2 regions of the Collinsella sp. TF12-2AT genome follow, and region 2 is predicted to be linked to the other one. Evidence: riboswitches for the same ligand, from Rfam matches in the RefSeq annotation. Region 2 holds a riboswitch; the other holds the start of a gene.

What was found. Region 2 has a riboswitch for thiamine pyrophosphate ahead of thiM (hydroxyethylthiazole kinase). Riboswitches for the same ligand answer to the same signal wherever they lie in the genome.
Region 1: linked by a shared signal. The riboswitch ahead of thiC (phosphomethylpyrimidine synthase ThiC) and the one ahead of thiM (hydroxyethylthiazole kinase) in region 2 are both predicted to bind thiamine pyrophosphate.

Annotation. Positions count from the first base shown of each region.
Region 1 is NZ_QSQK01000010.1:47,703-53,678, forward strand. It holds gene thiD (bifunctional hydroxymethylpyrimidine kinase/phosphomethylpyrimidine kinase) at 1-429, opposite strand, end outside; gene thiC (phosphomethylpyrimidine synthase ThiC) at 608-1,942, opposite strand; TPP riboswitch at 1,934-2,050, opposite strand; gene DXD24_RS07550 (hypothetical protein) at 2,113-2,628, shown strand; gene DXD24_RS07555 (YaaA family protein) at 2,669-3,478, opposite strand; gene DXD24_RS07560 (aminopeptidase) at 3,582-4,979, opposite strand; gene polA (DNA polymerase I) at 5,146-5,976, shown strand, end outside.
Region 2 is NZ_QSQK01000001.1:138,426-144,401, reverse strand. It holds gene DXD24_RS00580 (thiamine phosphate synthase) at 150-845, opposite strand; gene DXD24_RS00575 (thiamine-binding protein) at 842-1,183, opposite strand; gene thiM (hydroxyethylthiazole kinase) at 1,187-2,026, opposite strand; TPP riboswitch at 2,078-2,188, opposite strand; gene DXD24_RS00565 (HAD-IIB family hydrolase) at 2,352-3,260, shown strand; gene DXD24_RS00560 (LysR family transcriptional regulator) at 3,271-4,167, shown strand; gene DXD24_RS00555 (5-methyltetrahydropteroyltriglutamate--homocysteine S-methyltransferase) at 4,323-5,456, shown strand; gene DXD24_RS00550 (uracil-xanthine permease family protein) at 5,579-5,976, shown strand, end outside.

The DNA.
Region 1 (5,976 bases), on a different contig from region 2:
AATATTGGGCGTGATAACGGTCGCCAGTGGGAACAGGCAACGAGTAAGCGCCTCGGTGGCATCCTCGGCAATGAGACGGGCGCCCGAGGTGGCGACCATGACGGGGTCGACAACGATGTTTTGCGCATCCCATGCGCTCAAGCGGTCGGCGATAACCTCGATAATCTCGGCAGAGGAAACCATGCCGATTTTGACTGCGTTGGGGCGGATATCGTCAAAAACGGCATCGATCTGCGCCGCGACAATATCCGGGGAGATGTTCTGCACGGCGGTGACGCCCAGTGTGTTTTGCGCTGTGATGGCGGTGATGGCCGTCTCGGCATACAGGCGGTGCGCTGTGATGGTCTTGATGTCGGCCTGAATGCCGGCGCCGCCGCTGGAATCGGATCCTGCGATGGACAGGACGGCGGGTACCTTACTGCGATCCATGTTCGCTCCCTTGTCCGGTCGGAATCAAATGGGTCTTTAAGCCTGCATTATAAAGATGCCCGGGCCGGCTGTATGCCGATCCCGGGCGGGTGATGCAATCTTTACGCAAATGTAAGCAAATGTTCACATGTCAACAATTGACGAGCACCTTGTTGCCGATTGTGGCTCCAGTGACGCGTTAATCCTCCATGCCAAGATCGATCGTCGTGCCCTCGAACACCTTGTTGACGGTACGGACGGCGCACATCTTGCCACACATGGTGCAGGTGCCCTCGGTGGCGGCGGGGGATTCCTCGTAGCGCTTCTTACCGGTGACCGGATCGAGAGCACACTTCCACATGGCATCCCAGTCGAGCTTGCGGCGTGCCTGGCCCATCTTGTCGTCCATGTCGCGGGCGTGCGGCACCTTCTTGGCGATATCGGCGGCGTGCGCGGCAATCTTGGTGGCCATGAGGCCATCGAGCACGTCCTGGGCGTTGGGCAGGCACAGGTGCTCAGCCGGCGTCACGTAGCACAGGAAGTCGGCACCGGAGCTGGCGGAGATGGCGCCGCCGATGGCAGCGGTGATGTGGTCGTAACCCACGCCGATATCGGTCACCAGCGGCCCGAGCACATAGAACGGGGCGTTGTGGCACAGACGCTTCTGCAGTTTCATGTTGGCGGCGATCTCGTCGAGCGCCATGTGGCCCGGGCCCTCGACCATGACCTGGACGCCGGCGGCCCAGGCGCGCTTGCACAGCTTGCCCAGCTCGATCATCTCGGCGGTCTCGGTGGCGTCGTTGGAGTCGTAGAGACAGCCCGGGCGGCAGGAGTCGCCGAGCGAGATCGTCACATCGTACTCGTGGCAGATCTCGAGCACCTCGTCGTAAAACTCGTAGAAGGGGTTCTCGTTGCCGGTGACCTCCATCCAGCCAAACAGCAGCGAGCCGCCGCGGCTGACGATGTTCATCAGGCGGCCGGTCTCCTTAAAGGTCTTGATGACCGATTTGTTGATGCCGCAGTGGATGGTCATAAAGTCCACGCCGTCCTCGGCGTGTGCGCGCACGACCTCGAGCAGGTCGTCCTTGGTAAGCTTGACCAGCGGCTTTTCCATGTAGCCGATGGCGTCGTACATGGGCACCGTGCCCACCATGAGCGGCGTCTCGTCGATGAGCTGCTGGCGGAACTGGCGCGTCTTGCCCGAGTTGGAGAGGTCCATGATGGCGTCGGCGCCAAAGTCCTCGGCGATCTTGACCTTCTTCCACTCCTCGGCGGCATCGGCCTTGTCGCCCGAGATGCCCAGGTTGACGTTGACCTTGGTGGCCAGGCCCTCGCCGACACCAAAGGCGCGCATGCCCTTTTTGATATGCACGATGTTGGCGGGAATGGCGATGCGGCCGTCGGCCACGCGCTCGCGGATGTACTCGGGGTCGCGATGCTCGCGCTCGGCGACCTCCTTCATCTGCGGTGTGATCTGCCCGGCGCGGGCGAAGTCGATTTGCGTGACGAGCTTGGGCTCGGTCTGTGTGCTCATTGGCACGGCTCCCTTCGTTGGCATTACCCATATCAGGTTTGCGGGTCAGGGCGGGCGCGCCCAATCTCAGCCTGTCGTCTTGTCCTGCAAGCTCCCCGTTATGTCATGGGCTCAAGTATAGCCTGAATGGGTACGATTGGGCCAACGAGCGTGCCTGTGGGGAGGCGAACATGGAAGACAAGCATCTATATCGAGAGACGCAATGGGATGTATCGGCCGAGGAAAGCCGTGCGCACCATGGCCTTGTCGCGATTGGCTTTGCGGTGCTTGCCGTGCTGGTGATTGCCTTTTGTATCTGGACGTATGGTGGTCGCGGCGGCGCTGCCTGGGAGTTTGAGGCCGACGATGCCCTGCCGATCATGACGGTGAAGGTCGCTGGTGGTAACACGGTGGCCGCGCCGGGCGACTATTGGTATCCGCGCGACGAGTTTGTGCAGCTGCAGCTGAGCGGTGGCTCCATTCCTGGTGAAGAGATCGAGCGCGTGACCTTCGATGCGTCGCTTAAGACGCTGTCGGTCGAGCTCAAAGATCAGGGGGACGTTCCCACGACCATGGACATTGCGCTGACGGAATGGCGCCTGGAGCCTCCGACGGGTGTTGCGGTGTCCGAGGTTGAGCATGTCAAGATTACCTATCAGGACGGCTCGACAAATGAAATTGCCAAAGCCGACGGCTTGGCGGAATAGACGCCGTGCCTAGGCGGCACATTCAAAAGTAGCGGTGATCCTACAAGGCCTGTTCGTTCAGGAAGACCAAAGTGTTTTTATTTGAAAGCTCGGGAAAGTGGCGATAACCAACGTCGAACGCGGTGAGCCCGCTTACATCCTCGAGCTTGTTTTCTGCCATCCAGCGCACCATGGAGCCGCGTGCCTTTTTGCTGGCGGTCGAGCGCTGGATGGGCTTGCCGTTGCGGATGCCTTCGCCAAAGAGGCATGTGACGACCGTGGCATCGGTGGTGAGGCGGGGCAGAACGGCTTTGGCGTATTCCGCGCTGGCGAGGTTGACGATCGTAGCGTTGGAGCCTGCCGGAGCGATGGCCCGTGCGAGCTTGTCGCCCCAAAACGCATAGAGGTCTCGGGCATCGTCGACGGCAAGCTTCGCGCCCATCTCCAGCCGATACGGTTCAACGGCATGAAAGGGGCGTACGCATCCGTAAAGGCCCGATAGGATCCACAGATGGTCTTGCAGCCATGCGAGCTGCGCGGAATCCATCACCTCGGGTGCCATGCTCTGGTATTGAATGCCGTGATAGGACATGACGGCAGGGGAGAGGTGACGGGCGAGTGCGGGATTGTCGAGATCGCCGTTTTTCAGGATGGGCCCAAACTCATGCAGGGTGTTGAGGCAAGGCCCCAGCAGTTTGTCACTCACGTTCCAGAGCGCCTGCAGACCTCCGCTGCCTTCATTCCGCTCGATATCTAGCAGTGCGCGGTGGAGGCGAGCCGTCTCGTGCGCAAAAGGTGGAATGCCCAGGACTTCAAAAGCATCTTGGGCCGCACGCATCTGCTTGGCGGGCGAAATGATGACCTGCAGCATGGACTCTCCTCTGCCAAAAAGGAAGTTGCGGTGGAATACGGTCTGTTTTGGCCGTTTATGGGCCAGTTTAGTCCGTATTTCACCGCAACTGATGAAGGGTTGGTTAGGCGCGCTCGATGAAGGCCTTGTAGCCGCGATAGGCCTCGTAGATATCGGCCTTGTTGGCGACCTCCCACAGGGCGTGCATGGACAGGACGGCAACGCCGGAGTCGATGACGTTCATGCCATACTCGGCCATGATGTAGGCGATGGTGCCGCCGCCACCCGCGTTGACGCGGCCGAGCTCGCAGGTCTGGAAGTCCACGCCTGCCTCGTCCATGATGTCGCGGATGAGAGCGACGTACTCGGCGTCGGCGTCGTTGGAGCCGCCCTTGCCACGGCTGCCCGTGTATTTGTTAAAGCACAGGCCGCGACCCATAAAGGCGGCGTTCTTGGTCTCGAACTTGCCGGCGTAGCCCGGGTCAAAGCCGGCGGACACGTCAGAGGAGAGCATGCGGCTGCGGGCGAGTGCGCGGCGCAGGGCCAGCGGGCTGCTCTCGCCGGCGAGCGTCATGATCTCGGCGACGGTGTTCTCGAAGAAACGGCTCGTCATGCCGGTGGCGCCCACGGAGCCGATCTCCTCCTTGTCGACGATGAGCGTGATACTCGTACGCTCGACGTCTGCCACGTTGATCTGGGCGAGCATGGAGGGGTAAGCGCAGACGCGGTCGTCGTGGCCATAGCCCAAAATCATGGAGCGGTCGAGACCCATGTCGCGGGCGGGGCCGGCGGGCACGACCTCGATCTCGGCGGAGAGGAAGTCCTCCTCCTCGACATCGTACTGTTCCTTGAGGATATCCAAGAACATCTGCTTGACGGGCTCCTTGGGGGCGTCCTTGTCGTCCTCGTCAAACTTGACGGGGCGGCCGCCCACGATCACGTCGAGGATCTCGGCGTCGACGGCGTCCTTGGCCGGCTTGGACATCTGCTCGCTCGAGAGGTGGATCAGCAGGTCGGAGATGGTAAAGACCGGGTCGTCAGCCTTGTCGCCGATGTTGATGTCGACGGTGGTGCCGTCCTTTTTGCAGATGACGCCCACAAGCGCGAGCGGGGAGGCCACCCAGTGGTAGCTCTTGACGCCGCCGTAGTAGTGCGTGTCGAGGTAGGCCATGTCGCCGGCCTCGAAGGCGGGATTTTGCTTGAGGTCCAGGCGAGGCGAGTCCACGTGGGCGCCCAGGATGTTAAAGCCCTGCTCGAGCGGGGCGGTTCCAAGGTTGACGAGCATAAGGTCCTTGCCGTGGTTGGCGGCGTACACCTTGTCGCCTGCCTTGAGCTCGCGGCCTTCGGCGATCACGGTCTCCAGGTCGACGTAGCCCGCCTCCTCGGCCATCTTGATGCCGGCCTTGACACACAGGCGCTCGGTCTTGTTCTCACTCAAAAACTGCTTATAGCCGCGGCAAAGCTCCTCGAGCTCCTCGATCTGCTGTGGCGTGTACTTTTTCCATGCGCAGGGACGCTCCATGACGCAGGCTCCTTTCGGATCGATCGTGCTGGTTAATGTACCGTGAGCCATCGTATCACGCGCGGGCGCGCGGTGGCGGAGGAGCTTGATGTGCGGTGGCCGCGAGGCGGGGAGCGTGTAAACTGGTGGGAGCAAATCGTGCCCAGCCCAAAGCGAGGTATTCAATATGTCTGATAAGCGCCGCACCTTTGCCGTTATCGACGGCAACTCGCTCATGCACCGCGCCTTCCACGCCGTGCTGCCCACCATGAACGCGCCGGACGGTCGCCCCACCAACGCGATCTTTGGCTTTTTAAACATGTTTCTCAAGATGATCGACGCCTTTAACCCCGACGGTGTGGTCGTGGCGTTTGATAAGGGCAAGCCGCGCGTGCGCATGGAGATGCTGCCGCAGTATAAGGCGCAGCGCCCGCCCATGGACCCCGACCTGCACGCGCAGTTTCCCATGATTAAGGAGCTGCTCGCTGCGCTCAACGTGCCGATTTTGCAGTCCGAGGGCTGGGAAGGTGACGATATCCTGGGCACCATGGCGCGCCTGGGCGAGGAAGCCGGCTGCGACATGCTGCTGGTGACCGGCGACCGCGACATGTATCAGCTCGTGACCGAGCACGTCAACGTGGTCTCGACCCGCAAAGGCCTGTCCGACGTGGCGATTATGACGCCCGAGAGCGTGGACGACCTCTATCACGGCATTACACCGGCGCTCGTGCCCGATTTTTACGGCCTGAAGGGCGATACTTCCGACAACATTCCCGGCGTGCCGGGCATCGGCCCCAAAAAGGCGAGCGCGCTCATCGCGCAGTACGGCAGCTTGGACGAGGTTATCGCGCATGCCGACGAGGTCAAGGGCAAGATGGGCGAGAACCTGCGCGCGCATATCGACGACGCGCTGCTGAGCCGCAAGGTCGCAACCATTCGTACCGATGCGCCTGTCGAGCTCGACTTTGATGCGACGTCCTTCCCGGCGTTTTCTGCCGACGAGGTGTCTGCGGCGCTG
Region 2 (5,976 bases):
TTTTGGAAACGGCGTCCCGCGTCTGGAATGGGATGCAGTTTCCCACTGGCCCTCTATACGGAAAGCGCATCCCAGAATGGAGGTCCAAACTGGGATGCGCTTTCCGTTGCTGAAGATATGAGGCCGCGGAGCAGCTGCTCGGCCTATGCCTATGCCTGCTGCCAGGTGTCGACAAGCTCCTTGGCCGCGGCGTAGGGATCGTCGGCGCTGCAGACGGCGCTCACCACAAAGAAGCCGTCGACGCCGGTTGCCTTGAGCTGCGGCAAGTCGGCCGTCTTAACGCCGCCGCCCACCACGATGGGCACGGGGCTTGCCGCGTGGAGTGCGGCCAGGTCCTCAAAGCTCTTGGTGATGATGGAGCCATCGGCTGCGCGTCCGCAGTCGCGCTTGGTCTCGGTCTCGTGGAGCGGGCCGATGCCCAGGTAGTCGACCAGACTCATGTCGGCGGTCTTGACGTACTCGAGCATTTCCTCGCAACGGGCCGAAAGGCCCACGATGGCGTCGGGGCCCAGCAGCTTGCGACAGACCTCGACGGGAATATCGCTCTGGCCCACGTGCACGCCGTCGACCGCAATGCCCTGCTCGCGTGCGGCGAGTACGCAGTCAAGGCGGTCATCGATCAGCAAGGCGACCTGACCGGTCTTGCCGGCCTGTGCGATTGCCTGCGCGGCGTCGCCGGTCAGCGCAATGATCTCGCGGGCGCTTGCCACCTTGGAGCGCACCTGGATGCAGGTAAAGCCGGCGTCGAGTGCCTGGGCCACCACATCGCCCACGGGGCGTCCGAGGGTATTTTCGGGGCCGAGTACCAGATAGGCCGAGATATCAAGGTTGTCGCGGATGCTCATCGTGCTTCCTCCTGCTTTTTGATCTGCGCTTCCATGCGCTCGAGTTTGCCGGTCATGGTGTCGGTAAATCCAGGTCGAATATCGGCTTTGAGCACGACTTCGGTTCGGATGCCCTTGCTCGCTAACACAAAGGTCGCGTCGCGCACGACCTGCATGACCTCGTCCCAGTCGCCCTCGATCTCGGTGAACATCGAGGTGGTGCGGTTGGGAAGGCCGCTCTCGCGAATGACGCGCACGACTTCGGCGACCTCGGCGGACAGTTCATCGCCGGTGCCGCACGGGGCGATGGCCACGGCGACGAGCGTGTTCATGCCGGCATTGGTTGCGGGCTCGGACATGGCTTATGCCTCCTCGAGCTCGAGTTGGTTATCGGCGATGTCTTGGGCGGTTGCGCGGTAGAGCTCGTCGATAAAGGCGGCCTTAAAGCTTGCCGGGGCATCGGCGACGGCGGCGGCACGCGTGCCGGCGACGTTGTAGACGGCGGTACCGCAGACTGCTGCCGTAAACGGATCGGCAGCGCAGGCGTACACGGCCAGCACGCCGCCCTGCGAGCAACCGCAGCCGGTAATCTTTGACATGAGCGGGCTGCCGCCGTGGGATTTGGCCACGGTCGTGCCGTCGGTAATCAGGTCGACTTCGCCCGAGACCACAACGGCGCCGCCGGTGTGGCGAGCGAGCGCCACGGCGGCATCGCGGGCGGCGTCGACCGTGTCGGTGGTATCGACACCACGTACGCGGCTCAGATCGGCCGACTCGCCCTCAAGACCCCACAGGCCGGAGAGTGCGATGATCTCGGAGGCGTTGCCGCGTACGATGGCGGGCTTGTACTGCTTGAGCTCGTTTACCAGCTGGGTGCGCAGGCTACCGATGCCCAGACCCACCGGATCGAGCACCCAGGGCTTGCCGGCGTCGTGTGCCGCCTTGGCCGCGCGGGGAATCGTCTGCTCGTAGATGGGGAAGAGCGTGCCCATGTTGAGATAGATGGCGGCGCCGCCGGCAACGAGCGCCTCGCCCTCGTCGGGCAGATAGACCATGGCGGCCGAACCGCCCACGGCGAGCTGCGCGTTGGCGACAAAGTCGATCGTCACCGTGTTGGTGATGGAGCCGGCCATCGGATTGGTGGCTCGAATCTCCTCTACGGCCTTGACCATATGTTGCTTAAGCTGTTCCGAATCAATCACTGCACATGCCTCCTTGGCATAGAAAAGGGGCGCTGTGCATAGACAGCGCCCCTGTAAAGGCGGCATGCTCCCTACGCCAGCATTAACTGACAGGTTCAAAGGATTGGGCCCTATGCCCTCTCAGCCTTGTGGTTTGCACCGCCGGCACTCCCGCATCGAATCTGTTGTTCCCTATACTAGCGCACCTGCCAATATGGGACAGGTTTATTTTGGCAGGTGGCAACAGGGGCGCTGCATTTTCCCAGATAAAACCTGCCAAGATAAACCTGTCCCTTATTGGCAGGTCGTTACAATAGACGGGATAAAGAATGACCGAGGGGACCTTATGATCAAACTTGTGCTGACCGATATGGACGATACGCTGATTCCTGCTGGACACGATGGCGCCAGCGACTGCGCCATCGAGGGCATTCATGCCATGCAGGCGGCGGGCCTGCATTTTGGCCCGGTTTCGGGTCGCCAGCCGTCCGCGATGGGCTGGATGTTCCGCAATCGCTCCGAGTGCTTCTCGACCGGTGCGTTTTGCAACGGCCAGGTGATGTTTGTCGATGGCGAGGCGGTTGCCTCGCGCGCAACTGATAACGATGCCCTTATGCGCCTGGCCGACTACCTGGAGCAAGAGACCGACGATACCTATTTGAAGGTCTACCGTCTGGGTGATGACTTTTGGGACAACGACGCCTATTGCGTGACAAGCGATCCCGAGCGTGTGCGTCGCGCCATGGAGTCAGGCGGCAACGCGTGGCTCAAGGGCGAAGAGGCTCCCTGTCGCCCTGTCGTTGACGATGCCCCGGTATACAAGGCGAATATCTGGAGTGCCCGTTCGCGCGAGGAGCTCGCCGAGCTGCGCGAGCGTGTTGCCGTCGAGGTGCCGGAGCTCTCGCTCGTGTTTCCCAACAACCGCGTGCGCCTGTTCGACGTTCTTCCGACCGGCTGGGACAAGGGCTGTGCTGCGCTGGAGCTGGCGCGCGCTTTGGGCCTGACGCCCGACGATGTGGCCGTATTCGGCGATTCCGATAACGATTTGCCCATGATCGATGCCGTTCCCAATTCCGTTGCAGTCGCCAATGCCAACGAGGCCGTCACGGCTGCCGCGCGCTGGCATATCGGCGCTGCGGCAGATGATGCGGTTGCCGGGGCTCTGCATCAGATTGCCGCCTGCGCCGCGACGGGGGAGATGCCGTCGTTTATGCGTCAGATGGACGCGACGGGTTTCGACGTCACGAACGTCTAGGGAGAAAGCCATGAAGCTCCAGCAGCTCAGATATGTCGTCAAAGTTGCCGAATGCGGCAGCATCACCGAGGCCTCGCGCCGGCTCTTTGTGTCGCAGCCTTCGATTACCGCGTCAATTCGCGATCTCGAAAACGAGATGGGTGTACACATCTTTGAGCGCACCAACAAGGGCGTCATTGTGTCCGAGGAAGGCGAGACCTTCTTGGGCTACGCGCGCCAGGTGCTCGACCAGGCCGACCTGCTCGAGGGCAAGTACAAAGGCACGTCCGAGCAGGTGCCGCACTTTAGTGTGAGCTGCCAGCATTATTCCTTTGCCGTTAATGCATTTGTCGATGTGATCCGCGAGTTCGATGCCGCGCGCTACGACTTTACCCTGCGCGAGGAGCAGACCCACGAGATTATCGAGGACGTCGCGCATATGAAAAGCGAGCTCGGCATCCTGTATCTGTCGGAGCACAATCGCGAGGTCATCGAGCGCATGCTGGCGGCCAACGAGCTCGTATTCGAAGGACTCTTCTGCGCTACGCCGCATGTCTTTGTGTGCTCCGACCATCCGCTGGCGGGTCGCTCGAGTGTGACGCTCGAGGACTTGGAAGACTACCCGTTCCTGTCCTATGAACAGGGCAGCTACAACTCGTTTTACTATTCCGAGGAGCTGACCTCGACCTTTGAGCGCCGCAAGAATATCCGCGTGCGCGACCGTGCGACGCTGTTCAACCTAGCTATGGGCCTTAACGGTTACACGGTGTGTTCGGGCGTGATCAGCCATGAACTTAACGGCCCCGGTATTATCTCGATTCCGCTCGATGTAGACGAGTACATGGAGATTGGCATCATCACGCGCAAGAACACGACACTTACGCGCTACGGGCAGGCCTATATCGAAGCGATTCGTCAGCACATCTAGACTGCTGCGTTCTGCGCGGGTCAAATCTCTTTATGGCAGTCCAAACTGATATAGGAAGCGTCTATATCAAACTGTTATAAACATATATTTTACGATGTCCATATGAGCGCTCATACTCTGTCCCAGTAAAGCAACCAATGCAAAGGGAGATATCTATGAGCACTTCGATTCAACCGAACGCGCCGTTTCGTGCCGATATCGTCGGCAGTTTTCTTCGTCCGCAGGCTGTAAAGGACGCCCGTGCCGCCTATGTCGCGGGTAAACTCGACGCTTCCGGCCTTAAGGCCGTCGAGGACGAGGCCATCCGCGACTTAGTGGCCAAGCAGAAGGCTGCCGGCCTGCAGGTGATTACCGATGGCGAGTTCCGCCGCAGCTACTGGCACCTCGATTTTATGTGGGGCCTCAACGGCATTGAGCGCCGCGCCTCGCGCACGGGCTACATGTTCCACGATGAGGAGACTACCGCCGACACCGCCGTGGTAACCGGTCCCATTAGCGGCGAGAATCATCCGTTCGTCGAGCACTTCAAATTTATCAAGTCGCTCGAGGGAGAGGGCCAGGTCGCGCGCCAGACCATTCCGGCGCCGATCCAGACGTTCTCCGAAGTCACACTCGACCGCTGCGATGGCCAGCAGGAGAGTCTGCACGCCGTCTACAAGACCGACGAAGAGCTCGTCGATGCCATTGCCGCAGCATACCGCACCGTGATTGCTGACCTGTATGCCGCGGGCTGCCGCAACATCCAGTTTGATGACTGCACCTGGGGCATCTACTGCGATACCGATTTTGTTGCCAAAACCGGCATGAGCCCGGTCGACCTGCAAAAGGTAAGCGAGCTGGGCGTGGCGCTCAACAATGCCGCCATCGAGGGCAAGCCCGACGATCTGGCTATCAACACGCATGTATGCCGCGGCAACTACCACTCCACCTACGCTTTTGAGGGCGGCTACGACCCCATCGCGCCGTACCTGTTTGCGCATGAGGACGTTGACGCGTTCTATCTGGAGTTCGACACGCCCCGCGCCGGTGGTTTTGAGCCGCTCAAGTACGTTGCTCCCGGCAAGAAGGTCGTGCTGGGCTTGGTGACCACCAAGGCGGCAGAGCTCGAGAACGAGGATGTTATCGTCGAGCGCATCCGCGAGGCGGCAAAGTACGTGCCGCTCGAGAACCTGTATCTGTCTCCGCAGTGTGGCTTTGCCAGCTGCGAGATTGGCAATAAGCTGACCGAGGACGAGCAGTGGGCAAAGATTGCGCTGGTCAGGCGTATTGCCGAGCACGTTTGGAAATAGCGCTAGCGTTTGCAGGTGGCGGCGCGTGCGAGGTACTGCATATCGCGTACAATGGTTCGGATCGTATCGTTCGGGCAGGTTATCCGATATGCCTGATCGCCCTTCCATTCGAAAGGACTTCCATGTCCCAATCCTCGACGCCCGCCGTCACCGATGCCATCTACGATGCATCGTCGCTCGGCCGCCCGCGCATGTTCGTGTTGGGTTTGCAACACATGTTTGCGATGTTCGGAGCCACGGTGCTCGTGCCCGTGCTCACCGGCCTTTCCGTTTCGACGACGCTTCTGTTCGCCGGCATCGGCACACTGCTGTTTCATTTTCTATCGCGCGGTAAGGTGCCCGCGTTCCTGGGCTCGTCGTTTGCCTTTATCGCGGGTTATGCCGCCATTGCGCCCAACGGCGAGGCCGAGCTTTTGCCCTACGCTTGTCTGGGCGTTGCCTGCGCCGGCCTGCTCTATCCGGTGCTGGCAGCGCTGTTCCGCGCCTTTGGCGCCAAGCGCATCATGCGCTTCTTCCCGCC